DNA from 4 places in the Cytobacillus mangrovibacter genome. Region 1 is predicted to be linked to each of the others. Evidence: predicted binding sites of a transcription regulator. Region 1 holds the regulator's gene; each other region holds the start of a gene.
What was found. Region 1 encodes Rex, which represses fermentation and respiration genes when NADH is low (regulators of the CRP and FNR family bind a similar motif). Its sites were predicted from a motif close to TTGTGAAATATTTCACAA; they were not measured.
Positions count from the first base shown of each region.

Region 1 (8,121 bases):
CCGTTGCTCCAGTAACTAAAATTTTCATTAATATTCCCTCCGTATAAGTTTTATCTGTAACAATTTTGACTACATGTATTTATTTTAGTTACATGTAACCGTTTTGTCAACAGGTTAAATGATATATATTATTTTGGCTATATTTTGGTATAATAAAACTTGTAATCAAAATAATTACATGATGAAGAAAAACAATAATATAAATATTAATTAATAGAGGCGGTGACTGAACATGTCCATCAGCAGTCGATTTGCAGTAGGAATTCATATATTGGCTCTAATTGAATTAAATAATGAAGGAGTTACTTCTTCTGAATTTTTAGCTAAGAGTGTTAATACGAACCCAGCCGTTATAAGAAAACTAATGGGGATGTTAAAAAAAGCTGGTTTGATAGAAGTAAATCCGGGAATTGCAGGTGCTAAACTCGCAAAGAAATTATCTAGTATCACCTTGTTCGACGTATATAAGGCAGTGAATGTTGTACAAGATAAAGAGTTGTTTAGCATACACGAAAGTTCACATCCTGATTGTCTTGTAGGAAGAAACATACAAAATACAATTGAACCATTATTCACAGCTGCCCAATTGGCAATGGAGAAGGTTTTAAGAAATGTTACTTTAGAAGATGTTGTGAGAGACATTGCTGCTAAAGAAAATATCTGTTAAAAAAGACATTCCAAAGGAATGTCTTTTCTCTTCCTTAAGTGAAGCACTTCACACAAGTAAATCATACTTAAAAATAGCAAAACAAGTGTAAAGAATTGCTTAAATTTTCTAATCCATGAGCAGTTGGTTCTTGTGCGCAGTAAATAGTCTACTACGTATTACAAGAGTTAATTAGTAAGTTTGTACCCGAGAGAATGTAGTGAACATATAACACAAAAAAGCTTCTCAAAAGTTGGATAAACTTTTGAAGAAGCCTCTCTTATGTTTACCTAATGTTAGCAATTTGTTAGCAAAATCACTTTAGACCCTTATATACCAAGGGATTGAGCGGTTATCACATCATGCCGCCCATTCCACCCATACCGCCCATGTCAGGCATACCCATGCCTGCACCAGCAGGTTCTGGCTTGTCAGCAACAACAGCTTCTGTAGTTAAGAACATAGCTGCTACTGATCCAGCGTTTTGAAGAGCAGAACGTGTTACTTTTGTTGGATCAACGATTCCAGCTTCAACCATGTTAACCCACTCGTTAGTTGCAGCGTTGAATCCTGTTCCGATTGCTTCGCGCTTTAAGCGGTCAACAACGACAGATCCTTCTAGGCCTGCATTGTGAGCGATTGTGCGTACTGGCTCTTCCATCGCACGTAATACGATGTTGATACCTGTAGCAACGTCGCCTTCAGCTTGAAGTGCTGCTACTTTATTGTATACGTTAAGAAGGGCAACACCACCACCAGAAACGATTCCTTCTTCTACCGCTGCGCGTGTAGAGTTTAGGGCGTCTTCGATGCGAAGTTTGCGTTCTTTTAGTTCAGTTTCAGTTGCAGCGCCAACTTTAACAACTGCCACACCGCCAGCTAATTTAGCTAAGCGCTCTTGTAATTTTTCACGGTCAAATTCAGAAGTAGTTTCTTCCATTTGAACGCGAATTTGGTTCACGCGACCAGCGATTTGTGCGCTGTCTCCAGCACCTTCAACGATTGTTGTGTTTTCTTTTGTTACAACAATTTTAGAAGCGCGTCCTAGAGATTCAATTGTAGCTGATTTAAGATCACGGCCTAATTCTTCAGTGATCACTTCACCACCAGTAAGAATAGCGATATCTTCAAGCATTGCTTTACGACGGTCGCCAAATCCAGGTGCTTTAACAGCTACTGCATTGAATGTTCCGCGAAGTTTGTTCACTACTAGTGTAGAAAGTGCTTCACCTTCTACATCTTCAGCAACAAGCAATAATGGCTTGCCTTGTTGAACAACTTGCTCAAGAACAGGTAGGATTTCTTGGATGCTTGAAATTTTCTTATCCGTAATTAAAATGTACGGATTGTCTAATACAGCTTCCATTTTGTCTGTATCTGTTACCATGTATGCAGAAGCATATCCACGGTCAAATTGCATACCTTCTACTACATCTAGCTCTGTAGTGAAGCCTTTTGATTCTTCGATTGTAATAACGCCGTCGTTGCCAACGCGCTCCATTGCTTCAGCAATTAATTGACCTACTTCTTCGTCAGCAGCAGAAATCGCAGCAACTTGTGCAATTGATTCTTTGCTTTCGATTGGTTTAGAGATCGCTTGTAATTCTTCAACTGCTGTTGCAACTGCCTTTTCGATACCTTTGCGGATACCCATTGGGTTTGCGCCAGCTGTTACGTTTTTCAGACCTTCACGGATCATTGCTTGAGCAAGAACTGTTGCAGTTGTTGTACCGTCACCAGCAACATCATTTGTTTTGCTTGCAACTTCAGCAACAAGCTTAGCACCCATGTTTTCGAAAGCATCTTCTAATTCGATTTCTTTCGCGATTGTTACACCATCATTTGTAATTAACGGTGAACCAAATTTTTTCTCAAGAACCACGTTGCGTCCCTTTGGTCCAAGAGTTACTTTTACTGCATCTGCAAGTGCATCCACACCGCGAAGCATTGAACGGCGAGCATCTTCACTGAATTTAATCTCTTTTGCCATTTGTAAAAAACCTCCTCTAGAATTATGAAAAGTTATCTTAACGTATTTGTACTGTTAGTTAATTAAGCAATAATAGCAAGAATATCGTTTTCGCGTAGGATTAAGTATTCTTTGCCTTCGAATTTAACTTCTGTTCCAGCATATTTTGAGAAGATAATGCGGTCGCCGTTAGCAACTTCAAGGGCTACACGCTCACCATTCTCAAGAACGCGGCCTGTACCAACAGCTACAACTTTACCTTCTTGAGGCTTTTCTTTAGCAGTGTCCGGCAAAACGATGCCGCTTGCAGTTTTTTCTTCAGTTTCAACAAGCTCGATAATAATTCGATCACCTAGTGGTTTTAACAAGTGAAACAACCTCCTCAATATATATGTAATATTATTTATTAGCACTCTATCTGTCTGAGTGCTAACACAATTATTATATTAAAGAATATGAATTCTATTTGCAAGAGTGAAGCTCAACTTTTTTGTAAAAAATATTCATGAAAGCTTCTAAATGTATATTGCTATAATAATTAAAATTGGTACTGAAAGCTTCTAATTGAAACATAAACCCTATTATGAGTAAAATAGATGTATATGAACTTGACCAACTTTTACTAAGGAGACAAGATATTGAAAAAGGAATACTGGATTATTCTTATTACTTATATTGCCATGCAATTTTCGAGTATCATTGGAGTTCCACTGCTCGTCTATGCAGGCGATTTGATGGGTAAAAATCTTGAAGATATGCAAATACTTGCGGTAGCCTATTGGATCGTTATTAGCTTCACCATTACAATAATCATCACCTTAGCACTATTGCGAAAAGAGATGAAGTCAGTCCGAGAGCTAAGAGATGCATCATCCATCTCTTCTTCTATCGCTTGGGCAATTGGCGGAGTTTTTCTAGCCTTTTTTGCCCAAACTATTGCAGCAAACATTGAAAACCTGCTTGGAATTGAAATGGGATCTGAAAATACACAAGATATCATGATGCTAATCCAAACTTTCCCAGCCGTTATCATTGTCAGCTCAATCATTGGACCTATACTTGAAGAAATAGTTTTTCGAAAGATCATTTTTGGCGCACTTCATAAACGGTTTAATTTCTTCTTATCTGCTTTATTCAGTTCAATTATTTTTTCACTGGCACATACAGAGGTTGAGCATACCCTTTTATATTCAGCTATGGGCTTTACATTTGCTTTCCTTTATGTCAAAACAAAAAGGATTATCGTTCCTATCTTTGCTCATGTATCCATGAATACATTTGTTGTGATAATCCAATTAAATCAGGACAAAATTGAAAACTGGCTAAAGGAAATGGAGAAACTTCAAGCCTTTATTGGAGGATTACTATGAGAAGAACACCACTTTTTTCTGGCATTATTTACATCATCCTTGGACTCCTTTTTACTTATTTAGCTACTCAAAACATCCAAAGGGAAAATGGCTGGGGCCTATTCACAGTCTTTCTCATTATTATTGCTACCTTTGACCTTGGAAGTGGCCTCCGTATGGTTGCCTTTCATTTCAAGTGGCAAAAGGAACTAAAAAATAAATGAGCCTCCGTATTGGGGCTCATTTTTTATATGCTTTTACTCTTCTTTTTCATCCACAGTCGGATAATGCTTTAAAAAATAGATAAGTGATTGAAGCTCGACAGCTAGGTCAATATGATGAATCCGAATCGTAGACGGAACCGATAATCGGGCTGGGGTGAAATTCAATATTCCATTTACACTCCCCTGAACAATCCGATCGGCAATCGATTGGGCTGCAATGGCGGGAACAGTTAATATCGCTACTTGAATATTATGTTCCTTAATGATCTTCTCCAGATCATCCATATGATAAACCGGGACATCTCCAATGGTTGTGCCGACTTTATTCTTGTCTACATCAAAAGCTACTTCTATTTTTGTATTATTATTTTTGAGAAAATTGTAGTTTAAAAAGGCTGTACCTAGATTTCCTACACCAATAAGCGCTACCTTTGTCAGCTCATCCTGATCCAAAGTCTTCCGAAAAAAGGTCAGAAGATAATTGACATTGTATCCATATCCCTTTTTCCCTAATGCACCAAAGTAGGAGAAATCCCTGCGGATGGTTGCAGAATCAACCTTTACTGCCTCACTTAGCTCTGCAGATGAAACCCTCTGTTTGCCAGAAGAATGTAAATTTTTCAGGAAACGGTAGTACAAAGGGAGCCTTTTTGCAGTTGCTTGCGGAATTTTCACTGTTTCATTCGACATTTTTCATCCACTCTCCCGAAGTTCCATTATATCGTATCTCTTTTATAGTCCCCATTTTTGCCGCCAGTTTTTTCAACTAGATAGGTTTTTCCTATTATCATTCCTTTATCGACTGCTTTACACATATCATAGACAGTTAAGGAGCAAACAGATGCAGCTGTTAGCGCTTCCATCTCTACCCCAGTATTTCCCTTTGTTTTAACAGATGCAGTTATTAACAAAATATATTCCTCTTGATCTATTTTCCAAGAGAAGGAAATATCCACTCCTGTCAGTGGAATTGGATGACACATCGGGATTATTTCCCATGTTTTCTTACATGCCATCACTCCAGCAACCTGAGCAACTGCTAGAACATCTCCCTTTTTCATTTTATTTGAAGTAATTTTTTCGTATATTTCTTTGTTTACGGTAATACTTGAATGAGCAATTGCGGTCCGAACAGTTTCAGGCTTATCACTAACATCGACCATTTTCGCTCTTCCTTCTTGATTAAAATGAGTAAAATCCGTCATATAGAAACACCTCTCAACAAAATGATACACTATTTTTATCCATTTGTATGTACTTTGTGCAATCCTACACTTTCACATAATCATCCATTATTGCCCATCATATATGAATGGGTTACACTTACTCTATACTATAGAGGTGAAGAGAATGATTTTATTACAAGTAAACCAGTTAAACAAAAATTTTGGTGCTGATCCTATTTTATCGAATATAAAGCTAGAAGTACAAACGAGAGACCGAATTGCCCTTGTTGGTCGAAATGGAGCTGGAAAGTCCACGCTGTTAAAGATCATCGCTGGACAAATATCTTATGATTCCGGTGATATTATTAAACCAAAAGACGTAAGAATTGGCTATCTTGCTCAAAATACTGGCTTAGAGTCTGATCGATCCATTTGGGATGAAATGTTGACTGTATTCGAGCATCTTCAAAATCAGGAAAGAGAAATACGCTCGCTAGAGAAACGTATGTCTGACCCAGATGCATTAAGGAATCAGCAAGAATACGAGAGGATTCTATCGGAATATGACAGACGCCAAGTCCAATTTAAAGAAGAAGGCGGTTATCAGTATGAATCAGATATCCGTTCAGTCCTCCATGGATTAAATTTCCATTCTTTCAGTTATGATACGAAAATATCTACTTTAAGCGGCGGACAGAAAACAAGGCTCGCTCTTGGTAAGCTCTTATTAACAAAACCTGATATTTTAATTTTGGACGAGCCTACCAATCATTTAGACATTGATACATTAACATGGTTAGAGCAATACCTGCAGGGATATGATGGAGCCATTCTAATCGTCTCTCATGATCGATATTTTCTAGATAAAGTCGTTTCACAGGTTTACGAGTTGTCCAGACTTTACATCCGTAAATATACTGGAAATTACAGCGCTTATCTTGATCAAAAAGCAGCAAACTTTGAACACGAAATGAAGGAATATGAAAAACAGCAGGAGGAAGTGGCAAAGCTTCAAGATTTTATTCAGCGCAACCTTACACGTGCCTCCACGACGAAAAGAGCTCAAAGCCGAAGAAAACAGCTTGAAAAAATGGAAATGATCGATCGGCCGCTAGGGGATGAAAAATCAGCCTCTTTCGGATTCCAAATTGATAGGCAATCAGGGAATGAAGTGTTGAAGGCTAATTCTATTGCGATTGGTTACCGTGAGGAAGAGATTTCAAACAATATTTCCTTTCGGATCACAAGAGGAGAAAGCATTGCTCTTGTCGGACCAAATGGTGTTGGGAAATCAACATTATTAAAAACAATTATTGACAGATTTTCTCCAATTGCCGGTCATTTTCAGCATGGGTCAAATGTTTTCATCGGATACTATGATCAGGAACAGGCTGAGCTTTCATCGAATAAACGTGTTTTAAATGAACTATGGGATGAATTTCCCTTAAAGCCCGAAAAGGATATCCGGACAGTGTTAGGAAATTTCCTCTTTTCCGGTGATGATGTATTAAAGAATGTCTCCACTTTAAGCGGGGGAGAAAAGGCTAGGCTAGCACTAGCTAAGTTAATGATGCAAAGAGCTAATTTCTTAATTCTGGACGAGCCTACAAACCATCTTGATTTAGATAGTAAAGAGATATTAGAAAACGCACTGATCCATTATCCTGGGACCATTCTTTTCGTCTCTCATGACCGCTACTTTATTAACCGGATTACAACAAAGGTCATTGAGCTTAGCAAAGAAGGCACTACAGAGTATCTAGGCGATTACGATTATTATATTGAAAAGAAACAAGAACAAGAAGAACTAAGAGCATTAGAACCTTTACAAAAGGGCACAGCGGTACATCAGCCAGTCCAGGAGAAAAACAGCTATCAGCTTAATAAAGAAGTGCAAAAAATAGAAAGACAACGAAAAAGGAGAATAGATGAGCTTGAAAAGCAAATTGAGGAATTAGAAGTTCAAATTGCTGAATATGAGCAGCTTTTATGTGAGCCTGATGTTTATCAAGATCACGAAAAAGTGTTGGAGATTACAAATAAGAACAATGAAGCAAAAAGCAAATTAGATGAATGGGTCGAGGAATGGACAGAACTATCAGATGAATAGAACAGAAAAAAGGAACTGGAGAGATATGCTCCAAGTTCCTCTTTTTATCCACAGATATATTCACATTTAACAGCCTGAATTAATAGCCTTCCACAGACTTTTCCACATTATCCACAAAAAATTGGTTATTCATCCACATTACCCACAGGAATTTTCTGATTTTTCCCTTTATCCACAAAAAAGTGGTAATTTTTATAAATCTTTTTTGCTTAAAGGATTAGTAATTGTGGATAGCAATATCAAGTCCGGGGTTTGCATTCATAGCCATTGTGGATCGAACCCCTTTTTCAAATAAAACACTGCCTGCAGTCGCAATCATTGCTGCATTGTCTGTACATAAAGTGATTGGAGGAATGATTAGCTCACATTCAGGAAGTTTAACAAACTCTTCCTGTAAAGCTGAGCGCAGCCCCTTATTAGCTGCAACACCACCAGCTAGCAAAACTTGCTTTACCTTATACTCCTGAGTAGCTTTGATTGTTTTTGTCACAAGAACGTCGATCACACTTTGCTGAAAGCTTGCAGCTAAATCCTCAGGCTTAATTTGCTCACCTCTTTGTTCTGCATTGTGGACAGTGTTAATAACTGCTGATTTTAATCCACTGAAGCTGAAATCATAAGAGCCTTCCTCCAGCCATGCTCTAGGTAATGGAATAG
Region 1 is NZ_JBIACJ010000016.1:51,431-59,551, forward strand. Features, by position in the region: gene ACFYKT_RS19870 (SDR family oxidoreductase) at 1-28, opposite strand, end outside; gene ACFYKT_RS19875 (Rrf2 family transcriptional regulator) at 233-667, shown strand; gene groL (chaperonin GroEL) at 1,002-2,636, opposite strand; gene groES (co-chaperone GroES) at 2,699-2,983, opposite strand; gene ACFYKT_RS19890 (CPBP family intramembrane glutamic endopeptidase) at 3,254-3,985, shown strand; gene ACFYKT_RS19895 (YdiK family protein) at 3,982-4,188, shown strand; gene ACFYKT_RS19900 (redox-sensing transcriptional repressor Rex) at 4,222-4,878, opposite strand; gene moaC (cyclic pyranopterin monophosphate synthase MoaC) at 4,905-5,393, opposite strand; gene ACFYKT_RS19910 (ABC-F family ATP-binding cassette domain-containing protein) at 5,539-7,464, shown strand; gene tsaD (tRNA (adenosine(37)-N6)-threonylcarbamoyltransferase complex transferase subunit TsaD) at 7,682-8,121, opposite strand, start outside.

Region 2 (8,121 bases), on a different contig from region 1:
CGGCTAGCAGTTTCAAACAATGATTGAAGATCTGCACCGGAAAAACCAGAAGTGCTTTCGGCAAGATTCTCAAGAGAACACATGACATTCTCAGCTAGTTTTCTATTTCTCGTATGAATCTCGATAATTTCTTTTCTTCCCTTCATATCTGGAAGAGGAACGTGGAAAGAAAAGTCAATCCGGCCTGGACGAAGAAAGGCATCATCAAGCATATCTTTACGATTTGTAGCAGCAATGAAGAGGATGCCATCGTTTGAATGTCCGCCATCAAGCTGAACAAGAAGCTCTGTTAACGTTTTTTCACTTTCTTCACCGCCATGCTGCTTTCTTTTACCAGCTAAAGCATCGACTTCATCTATAAACACGACAGCAGGTTTTTGCTTTCTTGCATTTTGGAATAGTGAGCGTACACGGGATGCACCAACACCAACAAACATTTCATTGAATGATGAACCGCTAGTTGAGAAGAAAGTTGCGCCAAGCTCCTTAGCTATTGCTTGTGCGAGCAATGTTTTCCCTGTTCCAGGAGGACCATATAATAAGATCCCCTTTGGCGGCTTCAGACCCATTTGAAGAGCACGCTCAGGTTCTTTTAAAATAGAAAGAGTTTGCATAATCTCATCTTTCATTTCACCTTGAATTCCTCCAACATCAGCAAGAGAAATAGAAGGAAGCGGCTTAGCCTTAGAAACACTTTGCTTCATTGTATTAGCAGCACCTAGTCCGCCTTTACCAGATTTATATAAATAAATACCTATCGCAATAATTAATATGACAAGCCCACCTAAAATCCATGGTGTGTATGGGCTGTTTGATGAAAATGTATATTCCACATGATAGTTTTCTACTAGTTTATCAATCATTTGACTATTTGGCGGCACATGTGAAATAAATTCACCTTCACCTGTTATAATGGTAAGTTTTCCATTTATCTGTTCATTAATCGTAACCATTTCCCCATTTTGTGAGTCAATTAATTCTTCAACAGAAGAAAAGGGGATTACTGCGGATTTATTTCCATTCTGAACACCTAAAAAAATGGCTGTTGCTATGACTAATAGGCCTACAATAATCGGAACAATTGTTGAAGCTTTTTTAAAATTTAATTTCAACTTTTTCCCTCCTCATTGTACCTTTTCATTATAAATACGAATAATTCATGTGAATAGTGGATGATTAATGTAAAAGATAGAAAATAATGGGCAAATAGCAAAGGTATCCTAATAAGTTTAATTTCTCCTTCACAAATGTTGGAAATCAAGCTATAATTACATAGGATAATTAAATAACGTAACCACAAGGGGAGCGTAAAGCTGAGAGTGAACAATTCATTGTTCTGACCCTTCGAACCTGTTAGATAATTCTAGCGCAGGAATGTGGATTGAATAGGTGTTTTGTTTTGTTTACTATTCTCCCCTTGAGGTGTCGTAACATTTGAAAAGGGGAGTTTTTTTTATGAAGAAATTAAGTTTAATCGCATTAATTGAGGCTTCGTTTTTTGCTGCATTTGCTATTATTTTGGATTTATTGCCCTCAATTAAGCCAACTCCAAACATATCAATCTCAATAGCAATGCTGCCCATCTTTATTCTAGCCTTTAGATGGGGATTTCGTGTAAGTGTGATTTCTGGATTTATGTGGGGTATTCTTCAAATAGTTATGGGGGATGCTTGGATTGTCACCCCTGTACAGGCAATTATTGAGTATGTTTTAGCATTTGCATTCATCGGTTTTGCTGGTTTATTTTACAACCCTATTCAAAAACATCTTAGATATGGGGAAAAGAAAATTGCCCTTGCTTGGATTGTAGCAGCAGTATTTGTAGGAAGTCTTGCGCGTTATTTCTGGCATTTCATTGCTGGAGTATTGTTTTTTGGTAGTTATGCACCTGATGGAATGTCACCGTTTCTATTCTCTTTTGCAGTTAATGGGGCGACCATGCTCGGCTCCTGGGTGCTATGTTCAATCGTTGTCGTATTGATTATATCAACTGCACCACAATTAATTATTAGAAAAAATGATTCTTTAGCTATCACTCAAAACAAAGCTTCCTAAATATATTTGATCCTCTCTTCATATGATAGAGAGGATTTTTTTTGCCAAAAATAGCTATACCATTAGAAATTCTTACAAATATGTGAACAAATATTGAAATCGAAATTTGAAATAGTAACTTGTTTTTTTTGACTCAAATGCTGCTCTAATGCACGTTTCATGCGTGTTTTATATCCATTATTATAGATGAATGGTCTTCATATAGTAAAAATATTCCTTCGGTTATTTGTCACATTCTACACATTAACAACATGTTAATATTGTAAATGCATCAACAAGAATATCTTTTAGATGTTGTGAAGTTGAAGATAAAAAAACTATGTACACATTTATATGAATGAAAGAAAGGAGCCCCCTTATGAAATTGAAATGGGCTGTACTAGCAGTATTTTTCACTATTGTCACTGTGTTAACGGGATGTGAACCGTTAATGATTTTCGATCCTAAAGGGCCTCAAGCTGAAAGGCAAGCAAATGACATTCTATTATCAATTGGAATTATGTCGGTAGTTGTTATTGTTGTTTTTGCTATTTTAATATATGTGTTGGTGAAATTCCGTGCTTCCAAACAAAGTGAAGACTATGAACCACCTCATATGGAAGGAAACCCATGGGTCGAAGCGATTTGTGTTGGAATTCCTATAATCATTGTTGCCTATCTATCATTTGTTTCTGTTCAAAGTAACTACATTGTTGAGTCTGCTCCGAAAGGGTATGAAGAAAAAGCACCATTAGTTGTTTATGCTTCATCATCAAATTGGAAATGGCATTTTAGTTATCCTGAAGAAAACATTGAAACTGTCAACTATTTATATATACCGACAGACAGAGCACTTGAATTTAAATTATATTCAAACGGACCGATTACAAGCTTCTGGATTCCACAGTTAGGCGGTCAAAAGTATGCGATGGCTGACATGATCACTACATTGCACTTAGCGGCTGACGAACCAGGCGAATACATGGGACGTAATGCTAACTTCAGCGGAAAAGGATTTGCTGAAAATGCATTTAATGTCACTGCCATGTCTCAAAAGAATTTTGATGAGTGGGTTGAAGAAGTAAATGAAACGGCTGATCCACTGACAGAAGAGAAATATGATGAATTATTAGAGCCAGGCCATCTTGGGCAAATGACATTCACTGGAACTCATTTAGAATTTGCACCACCACCAGAGCATGATCATGGTTCATCACACTCTGAATCGAATGAAGACACACATAAAGAACATGAAGAACATTCAAAATCAAACGATCCTGAAGAAGGTCATTCAAGCCATAACCATCATTAAGAATGGGACACAGGAACAGGTTCATTATCCGAGCTAATTTTGTTTGGACATGGGATCTGTTCCATTCGAAAGGAGAAATATACGGATGGAATTCTTTGAACGTTTTGCTATACCACATCCAAGTCCGGCAATTTATGCGTCTATGGTTGTTATTGGACTTACGGTAATCGCAATAATTGCTGGATTAACTTATTTTAAAAAATGGGGATATCTATGGCGTGAATGGTTAACAACGGTTGACCATAAACGAATTGGTTTAATGTATTTAATCTCTGCATTGCTGATGCTTTTCCGTGGTGGAGTAGATGCCATCATGATGCGTGCACAGCTTGCTACACCTGATAGTAAATTACTTGATGCACAACACTATAATGAAATATTTACAACTCACGGAGTCGTAATGATCATCTTTATGGCGATGCCGTTTATCTTTGCTTTTATGAATTACATCGTTCCATTACAAATTGGCGCACGTGATGTAGCGTTCCCACGTTTAAATGCGATCAGTTTTTGGTTGTTTTTTATGGGAGCCATGTTATTTAACATCTCATTCGTCATTGGTGGTTCACCTGATGCCGGCTGGACATCTTATTTCCCGCTTGCAGGAACGGAATTTAGTGAATCAGTAGGAACAAATTATTACATGATTGCCATTCAGATATCTGGGCTTGGTTCATTAATGACAGGTATCAATATGATCACGACAATTATGAAAATGAGAGCACCTGGCATGACATTAATGAAAATGCCAATGTTCACATGGTCTACTTTAGTAGCTAACCTAATCATTGTTACTGTATTCCCAGTATTAACAGTAGCACTAGCGATGGGAACTATGGATCGTCTGTTTGCAACCAATTTCTTTACAAGTGCAAACGGTGGGATGGATATGCTATGGGCGAACCTATTTTGGGTTTGGGGACATCCTGAAGTATACATCTTAATATTGCCAGCTTTCGGGATTTACAGTGAAATTATCTCAACTTTCTCAAGCAAGAACTTGTATGGCTATAAATCAATGGTCGCTTCGATGGTTATTATCTCTGTACTCTCATGTTTAGTATGGGCTCACCATTTCTTTACAATGGGTCAAGGGGCTGCATCGAATAGCTTCTTCTCGATCACAACGATGGCGATTGCTGTACCAACAGGGGTTAAGATTTTCAACTGGTTGTTTACAATGTGGAAAGGGAAGATTCGCTTTACCGTCCCAATGCTTTATTCAATTGGGTTTATTCCACTATTCACCATTGGTGGTATGACAGGGGTTATGCTTGCGATGTCAGCAGCAGATTACCAATACCATAATACAATGTTCTTAGTCGCTCATTTCCACAATACAATTATTCCTGGTGTTGTATTTGCGATGCTTGCAGGCTTAACGTATTATTGGCCAAAAATGTTTGGATTTATGTTAAACGAGCGAATTGGGAAATGGACATTCTGGCTTCTTTCAATTGGATTTGTTCTTGCATTCTTCCCAATGTATATTACTGGATTAGACGGGCAAGCACGCCGAATGTACACATATTCAGAAGCAACTGGATATGGAGCATTGAATATGCTTTCATTTGCTGGAGCAGGAATTATGGCGATTGCATTTGCTTTAATCGTCTACAATGTTTATTACAGTATTCGTTATTCACCAAGAAATATTGGATCAGATCCATGGGATGCACGTACATTAGAATGGGCTACAAATACACCAGTTCCAGAATATAACTTTGCGATTGCACCAGAAGTTAATTCAATTCAGCCATTCTGGGATGCTAAGAAAAAGGGACATACCTTATTCCCAGCTAAGTTAGACAAAATTCATATGCCAAATAATAGTGGCATGCCGTTTATCCTATGTTCAATCTTTTTCGTATGGGGCTTTTCATTTGTATTTGCCATCTGGCCGCTTGTAATAATCTCAACACTGGGTATTTTTGCTTGCTTGGCACTACGCTCATTTGAAAAAGATCATGGAAGATATATTTCTATAGAAGAAATAAAAGAAACAGAAGAAAAAACAGGGGGAGCTAAATTATGAAACTAGATCACTCGCAACCTCTTGAATATAGCACTGGGCAAAATAGCTTAAATATATTCGGTTTTTGGATTTTCCTTGGGGCCGAAATTATGCTTTTCGCAACACTTTTTACAACCTACTTCACGTTAGAGCATCGAACAGGTAATGGCCCTACTGGAGCAGAGATTTTTGAAATCACGCCTGTATTAATCGAAACGATTTTGCTTTTAACAAGTAGCTTTGTCATTGGGCTAGGAATTCATGCTATGCGTTTAGGTAAGAAAAAAGCTATGATTAGCTTTTTCTCCATCACACTAGTATTAGGTTTAGGATTTCTAGGTTTTGAAATATTTGAGTTTGTTCATTATGTTCACATTGGAGCAGGTTTACAAACGAGCGCATTTACAGCCAGTCTCCTAACAACATTAGGAACCCATGGAGCGCACGTAACATTCGGTTTATTCTGGGGATTATCGATCATTCTTCAAGTAAAGAAGAGAGGACTTACTCCTGAAACTGCGAATAAATCATTTATTTTCTCCCTTTACTGGCATTTCTTAGATGTAGTTTGGATCTTTATCTTTAGCTTCATCTACTTGAAAGGAATGATGTAAGATGAAAGAATTATTCCCAGCTAAACAAGTAATGGGCTTTGTATTTTCTTTAATTCTGACGGCGATCGCGCTTGCTGTATATTTCTTTGATTTATCATTCACAGCAGGGTTAACCATCCTGATTGTGACAGCATTTGTTCAGGCATTGCTTCAACTTATCGTCTTCATGCATGCTGGTGAAACAAAGGATAAATGGTCCATTTATAGTAGCATTTACTTCATGATATTCATTGCGTTAGTGACTATATTCGGTACTTTATTCCTCTTCACTTGGGATATGTAACAAATGACAAAGAAAGGAGCTCCTAAATGGATGCTCCTTTTTTTGTTTTGTTCAGCATTTCTTCTGTTGCTACAAAAAATATCCCCATTACGAAGATAAAAACCGCACCCATTACCGTTCCAAGTCCAATTGGTGTTAAAATACTGCTGCCATTTGTAAAGAAACCGAATAAAAAAATGATCATGCCTATTGTCAGTAATGTTACCCCAACATAATTAACAATCTTGAGTATGTTCGAATTTAAATTCAAGCTAATCATCTCCCTTTATATAGATTATTCATTTTGTTCACAAAATTGTCAAACTTTTTTCAGGAATTATCTGAAAATATAAATATTGACAAGACAAAAAAGCTTGAAGACATTGTTCATTTCAACAAAGTCTGCAAGCTTTTTATATATTTTACCCATTTAATCTTTATTTAAAAAAGATATTATTCTTCACTTGAAAAGGCTCGAATAAGGCTGACAGTCAACTGTATTGGCGACTAAAGCTCCAGATAAATAGTAATAATGGTAGCCAATGAGCTTGATTGGCGCCCGAAACACTTGAAGAAAAACAAGATTGGTAGCGAATGAGCTTGATTGGCGCCTGAAACACTTGAAAAAAAGCAAGATTGGTAGCGAATGAGCCTGATTGGCGCCTGAAACACTTGAAAAAAAGCAAGATTGGTAGCCAATCAACCTGATTGACGACCGAAACCCAAGAAATTATACAACAATGGTCACCAATACTTGGTGACCAACAAAAATTCTAATATTTATTTATCGAATAGCATCATTGAAAATGAGTTAATGATGATATTAAATTTCATTAAATAATGAATCAGCAAATTAGATATTATTTTTTATAATGACGCTCCAACTGCTTTTTTATATCCAGAAGTAATTCCTTAACCGTTAATTTATTTTCATTTTGTCCTTTTGTTAATGCAGATTGCATAACCTTTGCAAATTCATTCGAATTCACCTTTGGTTTCATAGGAAAACACCTTCTAATTTCAGTTTTCATGCGACAAACATACATTAAGGTTTAATTTTTTATAGTATATTCTCTTTTAGCGTTGCCCGTGAATGGATTGCATCAGTTTAAAAAGTGATAAAGCAGTTTATAAATGGAAGAATGGGGAATAGGATATTGAACCCACTAGAACGGAAGGGCTCAACGATTAATAAAAGAATTGCTAATTGAAAAGGAGGTCTGATTATGCAAAAGATGAAAACAGATATCGATAAGCTTTTGGATGCAACAAAGGAAATTGCTGACGATGACTTTCACTATATGATCAGACTCATCGAAATCGATTCATTGCTTGAGAAGACAGAGAACTGGTAGAAATAACAGCTACATACATGAATGGTCAATCCACTCTTCATCTGGGAGTGGATTTTTATTTTTCATTTTTATTACATTTATGTAACAGTATTCAATCAAGGTGCGTCAATAGCTATAAAGGAGTGAAAGAGGATGGCGAAAAAATGGCTATTAATAGGTGGAACTTTCATGATAATGATGGTTATCCTTACAGGATTCTATGTTACTCAATTAAAGGTTGTAGGTGGCATAGACGTTAAGGAAGATTTGATTGTTTTGAAAAATAAACTATGGAGAATCCACTTTTCGGAAAAACTTGATCCAGCGACCATTAACAAAAATACCGTTTATGTAATGAATAAACAAGGGGAGAAACAAGAGGTAGCGGTCTCGTTAAGTGAAGACCAGAAAACGATACTTATCGAACCATTAGAAGACGGTTACACAATCAATTCCTATACATTGCAACTATCAAATGAAATCAAATCCCGTATTGGCAGAAAAATGGCAGCTAACATGACTCAAAGTTTCACTGTGAAAGAAACATTGCC
Region 2 is NZ_JBIACJ010000001.1:32,485-40,605, forward strand. Features, by position in the region: gene ACFYKT_RS00180 (AAA family ATPase) at 1-1,112, opposite strand, end outside; TPP riboswitch at 1,290-1,392, shown strand; gene thiT (energy-coupled thiamine transporter ThiT) at 1,456-2,055, shown strand; gene qoxA (cytochrome aa3 quinol oxidase subunit II) at 2,414-3,346, shown strand; gene qoxB (cytochrome aa3 quinol oxidase subunit I) at 3,432-5,381, shown strand; gene qoxC (cytochrome aa3 quinol oxidase subunit III) at 5,378-5,974, shown strand; gene qoxD (cytochrome aa3 quinol oxidase subunit IV) at 5,976-6,257, shown strand; gene ACFYKT_RS00210 (hypothetical protein) at 6,280-6,507, opposite strand; gene ACFYKT_RS00215 (hypothetical protein) at 7,097-7,237, opposite strand; gene ACFYKT_RS00220 (hypothetical protein) at 7,463-7,591, shown strand; gene ACFYKT_RS00225 (beta-propeller domain-containing protein) at 7,724-8,121, shown strand, end outside.
Region 2: qoxA (cytochrome aa3 quinol oxidase subunit II) is a predicted target of Rex. The motif match lies at 2,282-2,299, and genes of this name have one in related genera.

Region 3 (8,121 bases), on a different contig from region 1:
TGAGGTACAAAAATGAGGTCACTCTACTCTAAGTTTGCAGTAACGACGATTTTGATTATGTTTTTCAGTGGGCTGCTCTCATTTTTACTTACAAATATTTATTATCAGTATAAGTTAAAAGAGCAAAATGATTCAAAAATGACAAATATAGCAGCGGAGATTTCTGGGTTTCTTCATGCCCATGATGGTATAGATATGAATGAATACCTCAATCATCTAGGTTCAATCGGCTATCAGATATACATAACAGATGGAGATGGAATGAATGAGTTTTTTGGGGCACAATTTAGAGACCGTGATCTAGCCAAGGAAGCTGTGAAAAGTGTATTAAGTGGCAAAGTGTATCATGGAATCGTTCATTTTCCTCATAAAACCTTTGTTACTGGTTTCTTTGCTAATGAGTTAAAAAACACGGTCGGAGTTGCATTAGAGTATGAAAACAAAACATACGCATTATTTCTCCGTTCAGATATTAAGCTTTTATTTAGTGAAATGCATATTATGTTTGGCTGGATTGTTGTTGGTACGATTTTATTTAGCATGATTTTCGTCTTGATAAGTACGAAATTTCTCGTCAATCCGATCAGTAAATTAAACAATGCAACCAGGTTGATTGCTGAAGGAGATTTTGGGATAAAGTTAAATATTCATCAGCGTGACGAGATTGGTGCTCTTGCCTTAAGTTTCAAAAAAATGGCAAACAAACTTGAATCAGTAAATGATATGCGTAAAGAATTTATCTCAAATATCTCACATGATATTCAATCACCACTTTCAAATATAAAGGGATATATGGAACTGCTGAAAACCAGAAACTTAGCAGAAGAGGAGGCACAATATATTGAGGTAGCGGATTCCGAGGTGAACCGTTTATCTAATTTAACAAAACAGCTATTGCAATTGTCCTCTATCGATAGTAAAAAGGATTTAATGGATGTGAAGCGTTTTGATGTGAGCGAGCAAATCAAAGCGGTTGTCCGGCAATATCAATGGAATCTAAGTGAAAAGGGCATCATGATGAGTTATTCGCTGCCAGAAACCTATATTGAAGGAGATCCATCTCTGCTATATTCCGTTTGGGAGAACCTTTTAACAAATGCAATTAAATATAATGTGGAGAACGGTGAGATTGAAATTAAGATAAAGGAAGAAGCATCAACCATTGCGATTTCATTTAAGGATACTGGAATTGGTGTAGGAAAAGAAGAACTTATCCGACTTTATGACCGCTTTTACAGGGTGGATTCCTCAAGAACGCGCTCGGTTGAAGGTACAGGTCTGGGGTTATCCATTGTTCAATCTATAGTTGAAATGCATAAGGGCGAAATCAATGTAGAAAGCCAAAAAGGGGCAGGGACGATATTTACAATATTTTTGCAGAAAGGCAAAATATAAGGAGCGAAAAATTTAACTTGTAAACACTTATTCATCCTCTGTTCATATTCATCCATTAAATTAACATTATAGTGATAGGGAAAACCAAGGTGATTCACTTTAGAGATGAAATAACAAAGGGAGAATGATTAGATGAATAATTACAGTACACTTTTATTAAGGTTATCAGCTTTATTTGCTTTAATCGGTGCTTTTTTAGGGTCGCATATGGCAGGTGCAGGCAGTTATGCCTTTAGACCGATCCATGCACATTTATTAGTTGTTGGCTGGTTAACACTATTTGCATGGGCAGTTTATTATAAAGTATTCACACCGAAGATGGGGATTCTTGCAAAGCTTCATGTTTACTCAGCAATTATTGGTTCAATTGGTTTAACAGGGGGAATGGCTATTTTTATCTTCAAGCCAGTATTTCTTCCTGAGGCAGTAAACACAATGATCTATATTGTAGGGGGCTCCATACTATTACTTAGCTTTTTATTCTTTTTCTTATTAACATTTACGAAAGAAAAATAGAAAAGGAAAGTGCTTGGGGAACCAAGTGCTTTTTTCTATTTGAAAAAATAGCATGTATGTCAATCTGCTTATGATTGTTTTATTTATTCATATTTGTTTCATACAAGTTTGATAGTATAATATGATGTAATTAAGTAATGCAAAGAAGGCGGGGGTGGCATTATTAAAATTTGGCAAAAAGTATTCATACTGCTATCCATCATTGCCGTCGCCATTATTGTTTTTTTTAACTCAGAGCTATACGAAGTGTTAAAAGCTGGTGAAATTGATTCAATTACATCTTTTCTTGGCAAAAATTTATTTTATACACTTGCTATAACCTTCATCATTATGATAATCCAAAATTCGTTTACACTAATTCCCCTGCTATTGATTATTTCTTTAAATATTGCATTGTACGGCTTTTTCTATGGATTTATATGGAGCTGGATTACAAGTGTTATCTCAAGTTTGATCGTCTTTATAGGAATTCGATTTGGCTTTCAAGAGTGGATATTGAAGAAGGTAAAACCAGAAATGTTGAACAAAGGGAAGGAACATGGTTTCTTGTATGTGCTTCAAGCAAGAGTATTTCCATTTATTCCGACAAGTTTGATTAATATTACGGCTGGACTAAGTCCCATGAGATTAAAGGATTTTATTTTCGCAACGATTATTGGGAATTTTGTTTACTTTTTTGTATTATCATTGATTCCAGCAGGTCTGCTTTCAGGAAAAATAAATGAATATGTACTTGGGATTCTTGCATTTGTATTTATTTTTTTCGTGTATTTTTTTCTGAAGAAATACTATAAAAAAAGTAAGGCTATGCTCCTTAAGGATAAACAATAGCTTAGTAGCGTTGTGCAGTACAAACTGAATAATAAACACTGTCAGTCCTAGTCAAAAAGAATGATTTAGGACTGACTGCTTTTTGATAAAATAGAAAACTACTTGCATAAAGTTTTCCGACTATTTATAATAATCTTAACAGATGGATTTTTACAAAATTGTTACAAACCTTAATATTCTGCAACTATATATCTACAAAAGTGCATATAGTATGTAATTAATGAGAAATAATTACTAGCTATTAAATACAATACATAGAGCACAAGGTTGCATTATTAAGTTAGTAGCAATAGTAAAGACTGTTTGGGAAAAAAATAGGGGGGAAAAACATGAATAAGAGATTATCGGTCTTTTTTAGTATGCTGCTAGTGCTTAGTATGTTTCTTGCAGCTTGTGGCGGCGGTGGAAGCAGCAGTGAGCCTGCATCTAATAACGAAGAAAAGCCAGAAGCTAATGAACCTGCTGAGGAAAAGCCAGATGTTGCACAGAATCTAAGAATTAACATTAATACTGAACCACCTTCTTTACACCCTGCTTTAGCAAAAGATACTACTTCTGGGGCAGTACTACTTCAAACATTTGAAGGATTAACTAGAATTAACCAAGAAGGTACACCTGAAGAAGCGATGGCTGAAAAGATTGATGTTTCAGAAGATCAGAAGGTCTATACATTCACAATTCGTGATGCGAAATGGTCTAATGGAGATCCTGTAACAGCAAATGACTTTGAATATGCATGGAAATGGGCGTTAGATCCAAACAACCAATCTGAATATGCATACCAGCTTTATTATATTCAAGGTGCAGAAGATGTTAATTTAAATGGTGGATCACCTGATAGTCTTGGTGTGAAAGCTTTAGATGAGAAAACGCTAGAAGTAACACTTCAAAACCCAACTCCTTTCTTCTTAGAATTAACAGCATTCTACACATATTTCCCAATTAACAGCAAAATAGCTGAAGGGAATGCTGATTGGGCACATGATGCTGGTGATAACTATACATCTAACGGACCTTTCGTTATGTCTGAATGGTCTCACAGCGACAAAATTCTTCTTAAAAAGAATGAAAATTACTGGGATGCAGATACAGTAAAATTAGATACGATTGAAATGATTATGATTAATGATCCAAATACAGAATTATCTATGTTTGACAACGGTGAACTTGATTGGGCTGGAGCACCAACTGGTACTCTTCCTACAGATGCTATGCAAGCTTTAAAAGATTCTGGCCGTTTGACAACTCAATCAATTGCTGGTGTTTATAATTACAAATTCAATACAAAAGCAGACGGTCCAACAAGTAATTTAAATATCCGTAAAGCTCTTGCACATGCAATTAATCGTCAGGAATTAATTGATAATATCCTTCAAGGTGAACAATTACCGGCAATGGGTATCGTACCGCCGTCTATGTTCCCTGAGAATGAAAAAGGACATTTCCCTGATAATGATGTTGAAGCAGCAAAAGAATTTTTACAAAAAGGTTTAGAAGAGCTTGGACTTAGTGATCCTTCTGAACTTCCTGCTATTTCTCTTTCTTACAACACATCTGAAGCACATCAAAAGATTGCTCAAGCAGTCCAAGATATGTGGAAGCAAAACCTAGGTATTGAAGTTGTTCTTGATAACTCAGAATGGGCTGTATACCTTGATAAAGTACACGCATTAGATTATGAAGTTGCTCGTATGGGTTGGTTAGGAGACTTTAACGACGCTATCAACTTCCTTGAAATGTACCGTGATGCCGATGGCGGTAATAACGATACTGGATGGGAAAGCAAAGAGTTCCAAGATCTTCTTGCTAAATCAGCAACTGAAGGCGATCATGATGCTCGTCAACAACTGTTAAAAGATGCTGAAAAAGTGTTCATGGCAGATATGCCAGTTGCACCAGTTTACTTCTATACAAACAACTGGGTACAAGTGGAAAACTTAAAAGGTGTTACTGTTTCTGGACTTGGAGATGCACAATACAAATGGGCATATTTCGAGTAAGCAATAATTAACACAACAAAGGCTGTCGAGATTACTCGACAGCCTTTGCTTTATAAAATATTTAGTTTTTAAAAGTTCTTACACTTTTCTTCTTAAGATACGATAGAGTCCCTTGGATTCATTTTTCCCTTAGTTAGCTTGCGGATAAACGGAATGACAAAGCGATCAAGACCAATTTTCCCTGCGTTATATCCTGCAACTAGAATGAAAATTGTTAGTAAAACCATTTGGGCATTTGTACTTACTGTTCCAGAGAAAAGAAATGCAAAATTCATCATCATTCCGAAGAAAGCAGCAGCTGTTGTTAAGCATCCGAGTATTAATCCAAGTCCAACTAATAATTCACCCCATGCAACAAGAAAACTGAATAAACCAGCATTTGGAACGGCGACTCCTTCTAGAAAGCTTGCCCACCAGCCTTGAACGGCGGGATTTTCTCCTGATGCTTTGGCAACGGCCCCCTGTAAGAATCCAGAAGCATCAAATCCATCTGCTACCTTATGAAAGCCTGCAGTTAACCAAGAATAACCTACATAAAGACGAATAATTGTTAGTAAACCAGCTGCAATTTGATTTTCTCTAAGCCATTTAATAAACATAAATCTCGCTTCCTTTCAAGAAGTATTTAATTTCTATATATCTATATTTACAAAGTAACATGAATGCGCATGAAAAAAATAATGTTGTGAAGTTATTCACACAAATGATGAAAATTTGTGAACAATAAAATACAATTATTGATTTTGAAGGAAATTGATTAATCAATAGGAATTATCAAAAAAATATGTCTAAAATGTGATAAATATCATTGGTATTACTACTAATAATAAATTATAATAATTATAAATAGTAAAAGGGAGGGAGAGGCTTGGTTAGGATAACGGCAGCAGGTATCGGAGGGTTCATTCTTGTTTTCATCGAAGCCTATATCGTTTTGTTTATTAAAAACTACCAAACAATTGAATTTGGAGGAGTTGGCCCTTTTATATCAGTATGGGCGATGAACTTTTTTCTTCTATTTTCAATCCTCACCCACATTAAGCTTTGGTATGATAAACAAGAGGTAGCAAGAGAAAAAGCAACTTCTAGAACAATGGACTAAATAGAAAGATAATAAGAATGGACGCTATGAAGACGCTGACTGATGTTAGTGTTTTTTCTTTTGACTTTTTCACTGATTATTCATAAAAAAATGAAATGATTGTGAACATTAATTTTCAATTATAGGATATATAGGTAAAAAGTATTACAATATTGGAATTAGGATAAGGAATAACGATATAAAAAGGTGTGGGGCCATGTGGCAAATAGCAGTATTAGGAATAGTGGGAATAATGCGAAACAATCATCAGCACCGTTCACTTCTTCAAAACTAACTTATTCTATATTCCAAAATATGAATGAGGGTTTAGTTATCACTAATACTTATGGAAATATCCTCAATGTCAATCAAGCATTTTGTACCATCACAGGATATTCTGCACCCGAACTATTAGGGAAAAACCTTAATGTCATAAAATCTAATCTTCACGATCAAACTTTTTACGAACAATTATGGAATAGGATTACTACAGTAGGGAATTGGAAAGGCGAAATTTGGAATCGTCATAAGAACGGGCGCTTGTATCTCCAAAAGCTCAGTATTATTGCTATACGGGATGAAGACGACAAAATTATTAACTATATCGGGGTAGCAACGGATATCTCAGAAGAAGAGAAGCTGCGAAAAGATATTATTAGAACAGGAATCCTACAAAGAACCTTACTGCCTTCAACACTTAATCTGCAAATGATCGAGATTGACACAGTATTTACTCCGTTAAAATATCTTGGCGGAGATTTCTTTGATTATTATTGGGATTCAGAGAAGAGTGTTCTCTCAGGTTATATCATTGATATTATGGGGCACGGTGTGACCGCGGCTTTTCAAAATTCTGTATTGAGGGTTTTATTTCAGCAAAACTTTGATAATAGAAGCACGCTTGTGGATGTGCTTTCAAATATTAATCGAGAATCAATGAATTACTTTTTAGAAGATACTTTCGCAGCAGCACTTTGCTTTCGAGTGGATATGCGAAATGGTTTATTAACCTATGCTTGTGCTGGAATAAACAAGTTTATAAAAATGCCAATCAATGGACAAATATCTATTATCAAACAAGCAGGACCATATTTGGGAATTTTTGAAGAGCCGATCTTTACTGAAAAGACAATCGCAATTGAAACAGGTGAATCATTTTATTTTATGACTGATGGGTTTATGGATTTATTTGAAATAGAGAATCCTTTTCAATCGATTGATTTAAAAAAGAACATTAATTCGTTAAGAGAAATAAGTACATATCATTTAAGAGATGATGCATCCGCAATCGGGATTTTTCTAAAACACGTTGGAGGATGGGTAAAATGATTGAATATCAGCTTAGATTTAAAACACAAGATGAATATCGCAAGCTACGAGGTTTAATTAAAAATGATATATATAAGATTCTAGGCGAAAGTGATTCATTTCTTATGGAGATAGCCATTAATGAAGCGGTTAATAATGCTCTTTGCTCCAATTCTATGAAATTGATTACAATTAATATTCGTGTAAGCTCTGGCAAACGGCTGATTATACGAATCAAGGATCAAGGAAAGGGTTTTAATGTATGTAAAGCTTTAAAGGGAATTGCTAATGGCCCAGAGCTTTTATTAGAGAAAAGGCTTTCGAGTGATTCTGGGAGAGGAATTCCTCTTATTAAATTAGCTACAGATAAGATGTTCTATAATCGTGTGGGGAATGAACTGCTTTTAATGAAACGCATTGGTTCAAATCTAGCAAAAAATATAGACTCAAAAAGGGTTGAGGTGTTTGGATAGATGTCTAAACTAACAAAAAAGTTGGTATTTTCATATTTAATAATTGTCATAATAATGGCAGGGCTTGGCACTACAGCAATAGTAACGCTTTCTTCTATCAATCAAAATGGAATTAAGATGCATAATGATAGTGTTCTACCTTTAAGCCAGATTGCTGAAATTGCAAAGTACTCTGAAAACACCCGAGTCCAAATGGTTACTGCAGAAAGTAATAAAGACCCTGCACCAACAAAGATAGCAGAGGAGAATATTTTATATTTAGAAGAGCTTATTAAAGAGTATGCAAAAGGAAAAATGAATGAGGGAGAAAAGGCGAAATTTGTGGAGTTTCAAGAAAATTGGGCTGTCTTCACAGAACGTGTAGCGCTAAATATTGACCTCATTCGGAATGGGAATTATGAGGAAGCGAATAAGGGAATTAAACTTGGGAAGGAGCCCTTTAATCGCGCGAGTGACAATTTAAAAGAATTGATTCAAATAAAAAAGCAAATTGCTGAAGATATAATAATAGAAAATC
Region 3 is NZ_JBIACJ010000002.1:466,757-474,877, forward strand. Features, by position in the region: gene ACFYKT_RS05775 (response regulator transcription factor) at 1-16, shown strand, start outside; gene ACFYKT_RS05780 (sensor histidine kinase) at 13-1,395, shown strand; gene ACFYKT_RS05785 (hypothetical protein) at 1,528-1,911, shown strand; gene ACFYKT_RS05790 (TVP38/TMEM64 family protein) at 2,158-2,742, shown strand; gene ACFYKT_RS05795 (peptide ABC transporter substrate-binding protein) at 3,072-4,742, shown strand; gene ACFYKT_RS05800 (DoxX family membrane protein) at 4,835-5,341, opposite strand; gene ACFYKT_RS05805 (hypothetical protein) at 5,611-5,844, shown strand; gene ACFYKT_RS05810 (SpoIIE family protein phosphatase) at 6,043-7,152, shown strand; gene ACFYKT_RS05815 (ATP-binding protein) at 7,149-7,604, shown strand; gene ACFYKT_RS05820 (methyl-accepting chemotaxis protein) at 7,605-8,121, shown strand, end outside.
Region 3: ACFYKT_RS05800 (DoxX family membrane protein) is a predicted target of Rex. The motif match lies at 5,426-5,443, and genes of this name have one in related genera.

Region 4 (8,121 bases), on a different contig from region 1:
TAGTGTTTAAATTTAGAAATTAATTTATTTAACTCTTCTGCCATAAACGAAAGGGACTTTGCTGATGCAGAAATTTCCTCCATCGAAGCTAATTGTTCCTCTGTAGATGCTGCTACTTCTTCTGAATTTGCAGCATTAACCTGCGCAATTTCAGCTAGCTCATCCGTGGTCGATGTAACCTCCTGAACTGCTGCATTCATTTGTTGAGCAGTTGAAGAGATTTCATCCATTTGAGGAGTGATCTCTTTTGTACTCTTGAGAATTTGATTAAATTTCTCTATAGCTTCGTTAGATATTTCTACCCCAGCTTGGACATCACTTGTTACAAGAGCCATAACTTTAACGGAGGTTTCTGTATCATTTTGAATTCCTTGAACAATATCGTGAATTTCCCTTGCTGACGTTTGAGATTGTTCAGCAAGTTTCCGTACTTCGTCAGCAACAACAGAAAATCCTTTACCATACTCACCAGCTCTTGCTGCTTCAATTGCTGCATTTAAAGCAAGAAGATTGGTTTGATCCGCAATCCCAGTAATCACATTTAAAATGGAACTGACTTCCTTAGAGCGCTCATATAAGGATTTTATCATTGTATTGGATTCCATTACGGACTTATGAATTGAATTCATCTGATTAACGGTATTGGTAACTGCCTGTCCCCCTGCCTCTGCTTGGGTAGTTGTATGATGAGCAAGTTTTGATACTTCTATGGAGTAATCTGTGATTAGAGACATACCTTCAGAAACATCGGCTATAATCCGGGAGTTATGATCCACTCCAGTTGTTTGTTTCTCCGCACTACTTGCCACTTCTTGAATAGCAGCTGATACTTGTTCTGTTGCCTCGGCCGTATGTTCAGCACTTGCCGTTAGTTCTTCCGCAGATGCTGCAACCCGTTCGGCACTTTGTTCTACTTCTCGAACCAATATTTTTAGACTCTCCTGCATTTCATTAAAGGCCATTGCTAACTGGCCAATTTCATCATTGGACTGAACTTGAATATGCTCTGTCAAATCCCCCTTACTAACTGTTATCGCCTTCTCTTTTAACACCTTAAGAGGTCTAATGATTGATTTTATGATAATGAATACTAAAAAGGCACCTACCAGCAAAGCAATCACAATAACAAGCATAGTTTTTTTCAAAATGGGAGATGCTGCATCACTGATCTCCGATTGTTTTATGCCTCCTGCTATTTTCCAACCTGTCAATTGGTTAGTAGAAAAGGCCATTATTTTTTTTGCACCCTCAAACTCGTATGTAAATTTCCCTTTTTCTTGTTCGTACATTTTATTATAAAATTTTTCTTTTCCTTCACTTCCAGCCTCTATTTTAGGATGTGCAATGTATTTCTTTTCATTATCTAAAAGAAAAGCATACCCTTCATCACCTATTTTGACTTGTTTTACTAGCTTTTGGATGTAATTTAAATCTATATTGACTGCCACTACCCCTGACCCGTCTTGAGTGGTACTCATAATAGTTACGACCAAATCTCCTGTACTAGCAGATTTACTTGGATTTGATACAATTACTTCTCCTTTATTTTTCATTGCCTCTTCGTACCAATATCTTTCTCTTGGATCATAATCGGGATCCATTTTTCTCTTTGGTTCTTGAATGAATAAGCCCTCGTCTGTTCCAACAAAAACACTATCAGCTTCGGGGTGTAAACTTATATACTGATCAAGAAGTTGACGTATGCCTGGACTACTGTCTCCCTGATACTGATTTGATGAGATCCTTTTGGAAAGTACATCTATATCATGTCTTTTAGTCTGTATAGTATCATCAATAGACGTATTTAATAAATCGATAGTCCCAGAAAATCCATCCAATATCTCTTGTTCAACAGCATTCTTTGCAGTTGTATACGATAGCGATCCTATAATAATGGCAGGAACTATTAATATGAAGGAAAAAGCTAAAATTAATTTTGGTTTAATATTTCTAAAGATATTTTTCAATACAGGAACCTCTTTCTCTACTTTTCTATTGTTATCATTTTACTTCCATTTCCAAACACCAAGTATTGCTTACATTAAAAGCTTTGTTAATCAATATTGTTGGTGCAGAAAATCGCCATTGGTGTACCCGCTCATTAAGTTATTCATTCGAATAAAACGCATTCGAGTGCACACCAATGGCTCTTTATCAACATCAAACATTAACAAAGCCAAATTAAAAAAGACTATTCTCGGAATAGAATAGCCAAGCTTTTTTTAAAAATTTATAATCTCGTATTCACTTGTAGGTTAACTTGTTTCAAAGGTTATAAATATTGCTCCCTTTTCAACCAATAATATAGGGTAAATTACATAATCTTAAAAATTATAAACTCCCCACCAGATGTTTCAACAAATTTTAACACGTTTCTACATTTATATACTATCTAACTTACACATTCTTCATTAAAAATTCACAACTTTGTCAAAAGTACTATCACTAAAAAGGCTGGGACAAAAATTTTTCAGCAACTAAAAAAGCCGAACTATTATTAGAAATGCTAACACAGCATTCTGCAATAGTCCGGCCTTCTCTATTTAGATAATAGAAAATGAATTTATCATTCGGCTTTTAACAAAGCTAAATTAGTTATGTCCCAGCCTCTTTCACATTTGTAAATATATATCTATCATTTGAGGGCAGGTCTTGGTAGAGAAAAAGGAGCGATAACCGTATCCTTTCTTCTTCATTTCATTTGCAACATACTTCTTTTCATAGAAAAGTGCCTTTTTATATATGGGATAGCAAATCTATCAAGTCCGTAGTAATACCTTCCTTTTCCAATAAACAGCAGAATCATTGCTAGCACAAAAAGCTTTGCATCTAGACTAGCTAATCCCATCCCCGCCATTATAAAGTTCAGATTCATAAAGGCACCACCAATTAATGCTGGAATTGTCGCTAGCCCTAAGATTAATCCTAAGCCAACAAGAAACTCTCCCCAAGGGATGAGGATGTTAAAAAACTCTATATTCGGTAATGCAACTCCTTTGAGAAAACCGGCATACCACCCTTGAACTGTAGGATTTTCAATTGTTCCTTGTAAAAATCCACCTGCATCAAATCCAGAACTAATTTTATAAAAACCTGCTTTGATCCATTGAAATCCTAACCAAATTCGTAATATAGTCAAAACGAATGCCACTATTGGTCCATTTATATGTTTTTTCATAATGAGTTTCCTCCTTTAATTGTGAATCACTTCACAATAATCATTAAAAAATTTTAAGTTAAGCTATAGTAATTAAAAGTTTGTGAAATTATTCACTTGTCTTTATACACATATTTACTTATTTCTTAATCTTCTCCCCCGCAAATTACTAATCATCATATGAATGTTAATAAAACCATGATGGCCTGTCCCCTTTTTTCATTTGTATACATATATTTTAACGAGCCCATTCATCTATTTCCTTGATTTAGATCAATTTTTTTATGAAGTTGTTTTATGGAATAATCATTAGGAGTGCTCTTATGTTACATAAGGAAACATGAGAGGAATAATATCGCTACATGATTTATTGATAAATTTGGCGCTGACCCTTTATTGATCTCCGAACTTCTCATAAAAAAAACCAACTCTCACTTAGAGAATTGGTTTATACATCATCCTTTTTTCAATTGCCCACGAATCACTCCGATAATGGCTGGCAACACAGACACAAAAATAATGGCTAAGAGAACCGTTGAAAAATTGTCTTTTATAATTGGGATATTGCCAAAAAAATAGCCTAGGATCGTACAGATGCCCACCCATAAAGCAGCACCCGTCACATTATAAATCAAGAAATAACGATAGTTCATTCGGCTCGCCCCTGCAACAAAAGGAATAAATGTGCGAATAAACGGCATAAAACGAGCGATTACAATTGTTTTTCCTCCATGCTTATTAAAGAAATCCTCAGCCTTCTTCATTTTATCTTGGTTAATCAATCTTCCCATAAAACTATTATTTGAGATGGTTGTCCCTACTTTCCTGCCGATATGATAATTGACTGTATCTCCAATTACCGCCGCGGCAAAAAAGAAAATGAGTAGTAAAACAATGTTAAATGCCCCCATCGCAGCAAGAGCACCACTAGCAAATAATAAAGAATCACCTGGCAAGAAAGGGAAAATCACAACACCCGTTTCCACAAATACGATTAAAAATAAGATTCCATATGACCAACCGCCGAAATTTTTGATGATTTCAACTAGATGTTCATCAATATGTAGGATGAAATCAATGATATTTTGAATTAATGTCAAAGTTGTACCCACTTTCATTTATATATATATTCTCATATTATTTTTTTCTAAAAGCCATTAAGAACACTCTCTTTTCCCTATAAGTTATTCTAGCATATTTAGCAAATAAAAGATCGTTTCCCCTTTATTAAAGGAAAAAGTATCCTCTCTCCGATGAACGGAAGGTCTCATAAAATCATCCTGAAACGACAAAGGACAGTACTGTAAACAGTACCGCCCCCTATTATCAATTTCTATCTCTAACCATCTGTGTATCCCGTATATTTTTCTGGATGGTGATTGCCGCAAATAGACTAAGTACAAATGACATAGCATAAAATCCCTTTTCACTTAAAATGATGCTGCCGGCATTATAAAGTCCAATCGCCATCAAGGAAATAGCAATAATCACCGCAAACCAGCTAAGCCCGTAATAGATACCGGAAACAGGGATATCCTCTTCCTTATCCCTAACCGCTTTTTGCAGTGATACAGCTGCATACAATCCGAATACCAATAAAGCAAAGTAGTACCCCTTCTCATTTAGTTCCATTCCCACATTGAACAGGCCAATCAGATAGGCGGAAACACCCACCACTAAAGCTGCCCAGCTTGCCCCTTTAAAGGCGGCAGTCGGCTCTCCTTCTTTTCTTTCAGGCTTTATCTTTGGTTTCTTTTCATCACTCTTCATTAACGGGTTTTCATTCAAATCAGACATTAGTCGCTCCCCTTTACTGTCATTCAAAATGCAGATACCTTCACTCCTGCTATAAGAAACATTATAGCGATTTTTTACATATTTTGTTTACTATTATTGAATTAATTTATACTTTTTACCACATTAAATAGTCCTATTTTAAAGGTATTGATTGGAGTGGAAATTTATGACACAGTATGTGAGACCACTTATATCAAGGACTAGTTGAACTGATCAAACAGCAGCTCCTTTTTTAACAAGGTCACTCATGTTCCTTTACAGTCACTTGTCTATCTATAATTTTACTTGGCAAATAAAAAAGGCTAGAGGTTCTCTAGTCCTTTTATGGTGCCATTTATAAAGAGTGTGCAAAATAAGTTATTATTCGTTGCTAAAATCATAAATTCATGTACCTTTAATGCTCTGCTTTAAGAGATTATTTGTGGTACGGTTCAGCGTAATGTACCTAAATGAGGTTTTTAAAAAGCAAATTCACATGCTTTTTTTAGAAACTCATTTTCTATTACGCCTCCCTAGCCAAATGTGCTGGCTCCACCATCTCAAAACACAAGCTTCCCTAACGGCAGAAACTGCCGGGACAGAGTGCCTGTCCCTTCGTCCCACCTACAAATAATCCCCCTGTAAAACAACTCTTTCGTTTGGAACCAAGCAAATGGCAATGCCTTCATCTTGATCACACTTGTCGTCAAGGAGCAAAGCATATTCACCGTTCCGGTCGAAGAGTAAAGTCCTAGGGATGAACTGTTCCGGTGCATTACTTTTGCAGTAATCATTGAGCAGCTTTTCGATTATACTCACTTTCTGCTCTTTGTTACTGTCCCAATCAGCAAATGCCTTTTCTTGGTCTGAGGTAATTCCATCCTTTTCGTAGTAAGCCTTAGCCTTAACCATGATATCTACGGTTTTATCGAATAGTACCAACACCGTTTTTGCCTTCCATCCCGTGTCAAAAATCAATTCTCCGAATACCTGGTTTTTCATGCGTTATCACCTATTCCTTTTTTAGCTTCAGATATGCCGCCGCTATGGGGGATATTGTTATGTATTTCGCTTGGCACCTTCTGCATAGTCTTCATATCCCTGCATTCATGCCATGTGTAGCCATTCTCTTTACGCCAAGCGGCGACTTCCTCTGGGGTGCATCCTTTTTGCTTTGCCAACTCGATGTCGGCTTTATCAAAGTTATCCGGCCTATTGTCAGAAAACGATTCAATCTCCACTTCACCTTTACAGACCTTACTGAAATCCGGTTCGCCATCCTTGAATGGAATGCAGCTTATTTCATACTTATCAAGGATTTCACTCCACGTTTTTCCTTCTGGATTGGCCTTACCCGGAACAAAATCCGGGTCCGGAAACCAAATGGAATTGCCGCGCTCACCATCCCAGTGCCCATTATTCCCTTCAATAGGACAGTTCCTAAATTTTTCAACAACTTCTCCCAATGGCTTGTCATACTCGCTCATCGGATTATCAAATTTCTTGCCTTCAGTCATTTTTCCAAGGGGGCTTTCGGCGAATCGATTCACAGTCAATTCCGCCACTTCTTTTAACGGAAAAAAGTTCATGGAACTATCTCACTTCCTTTTCCGCATCAATCCATTGCCTATAGATCCCTCTACGGACTTCTGTTTCGTTTTTATTTTCTGCCATATCTTTCATAAAGCATTGGCTCAATGTCATGATTACCTGCTCGCTTGCATCCGGAGCAAATTGTCTGACGGTTTCAGCTAGTTTCTTGGACAAGTCCGTATTGTCTGCAGCCGTGGCTACGATGTTTTCAATCCGTGCCCTTAAGCCCAGGATATTCGTTACGCGCCGGGCAAGCTTGGAAAAATTCCCCTCACTCCATAACAACAGCGAGTTGTTTGCATGATATTCTATGACTTGCTCTTCTACGAATTCGCGGTCCCGTAAGGAAAATTGAAACGAATCAATATTCCTCTCAATCTCACTTATATCAAATCTCAGCCGTTCGTTTACCCTTCCCTGAATAAGGAAATAAAGCAACTGCTGGCGCAATTGCGTTTTATCGGTAAAATCACCTTGCATGTCATGTTTATACTCTTTTTCGGCAATCCCGCATTTATTGATTTTTACCAAAACAGGTTCAACCCAGTCGTTTTGATAAACCGCCGCAACGCCGCGCTCCAACTTGGCTAACTCCTCAATTTGCTCCTTGTTGAGGTTTGCAGAAAGCCCCACGAGTTCACGGTCGTTATATTCCGGCAGACGTAGGATGATTTTCGTGTTTGTATTCCGAATAACCGACAAATCCAAAAGGCCCGGTGATTGGTCGGCAATAATAAACCCTTCGCCATATGTCCGCATTTCAGCGATTGAATTGGCAAGAAGTTCCACAGATTTCCCCAGCAGATTTGAACCTTCGGACACTTGTTCCGTTGAAGTGCGTTTTAATAGATTATGAGCCTCTTCAAGAACAGTTATATGTCTTAATGGACTATTAGTCTTACTGAAGGCCATTCGGTATTCATTTAACCGCATCACAAGCAAGCCCATAATCAGCGATTTCGTTTCCACTGAACCCACACGGCTAAGGTCAACAATGACACTTTGATCAAATAAATCGGCATCGCTCAAATCATCGTGGCAAAAAATTAATCCGTTCAAACCCGTCGTTAACGAGCGCACACGAGTAAGCAGCGCGCCGGAATAATCACCTTTATTATCCGCTGAGTAGTTGGATTCATTTATCACGTTTTCAATCTGTTCCAAAAGGTCGGAAAAATTCGGAAAGACCCCTCCCCTGGAATTTTCCGATGTGCTGATGTTCCACCCCACTGCAATGTACGCTTTTTCCATCGCTTCTTTTAAAATTGCGGGCATAGCCGCATACATCGGCCAGCAAACATTAAAAATCTCAACAAGTCTGTCCAAATGCTCCAAGACATGAATATCGGCCGGGAAACGAAACGGGTTAATGCGTAATAGTGCAGACTTCTTTGGATTCGTTCCATATACAGCAACATCGCTAAATTGGCCAAATACATCTTTATATTCGCCTTTTGCCGGTTCAACCACAAGGAACGGAATATGATAAACATTCCGAAGCTGTTCAAGCATGGCATAAACCGTGTTGCTTTTTCCGGATCCTGTCGACCCGGTGATAAACGTATGCATGGATAGCGAATCGAGGTCTAGTCTAA
Region 4 is NZ_JBIACJ010000008.1:54,888-63,008, reverse strand. Features, by position in the region: gene ACFYKT_RS15220 (methyl-accepting chemotaxis protein) at 1-1,967, opposite strand, end outside; gene ACFYKT_RS15215 (DoxX family membrane protein) at 2,693-3,178, opposite strand; gene ACFYKT_RS15210 (DedA family protein) at 3,613-4,257, opposite strand; gene yiaA (inner membrane protein YiaA) at 4,484-4,954, opposite strand; gene ACFYKT_RS15200 (DUF6985 domain-containing protein) at 5,558-5,935, opposite strand; gene ACFYKT_RS15195 (HNH endonuclease signature motif containing protein) at 5,932-6,522, opposite strand; gene ACFYKT_RS15190 (ATP-binding protein) at 6,527-8,121, opposite strand, start outside.
Region 4: ACFYKT_RS15215 (DoxX family membrane protein) is a predicted target of Rex. The motif match lies at 3,198-3,215, and genes of this name have one in related genera.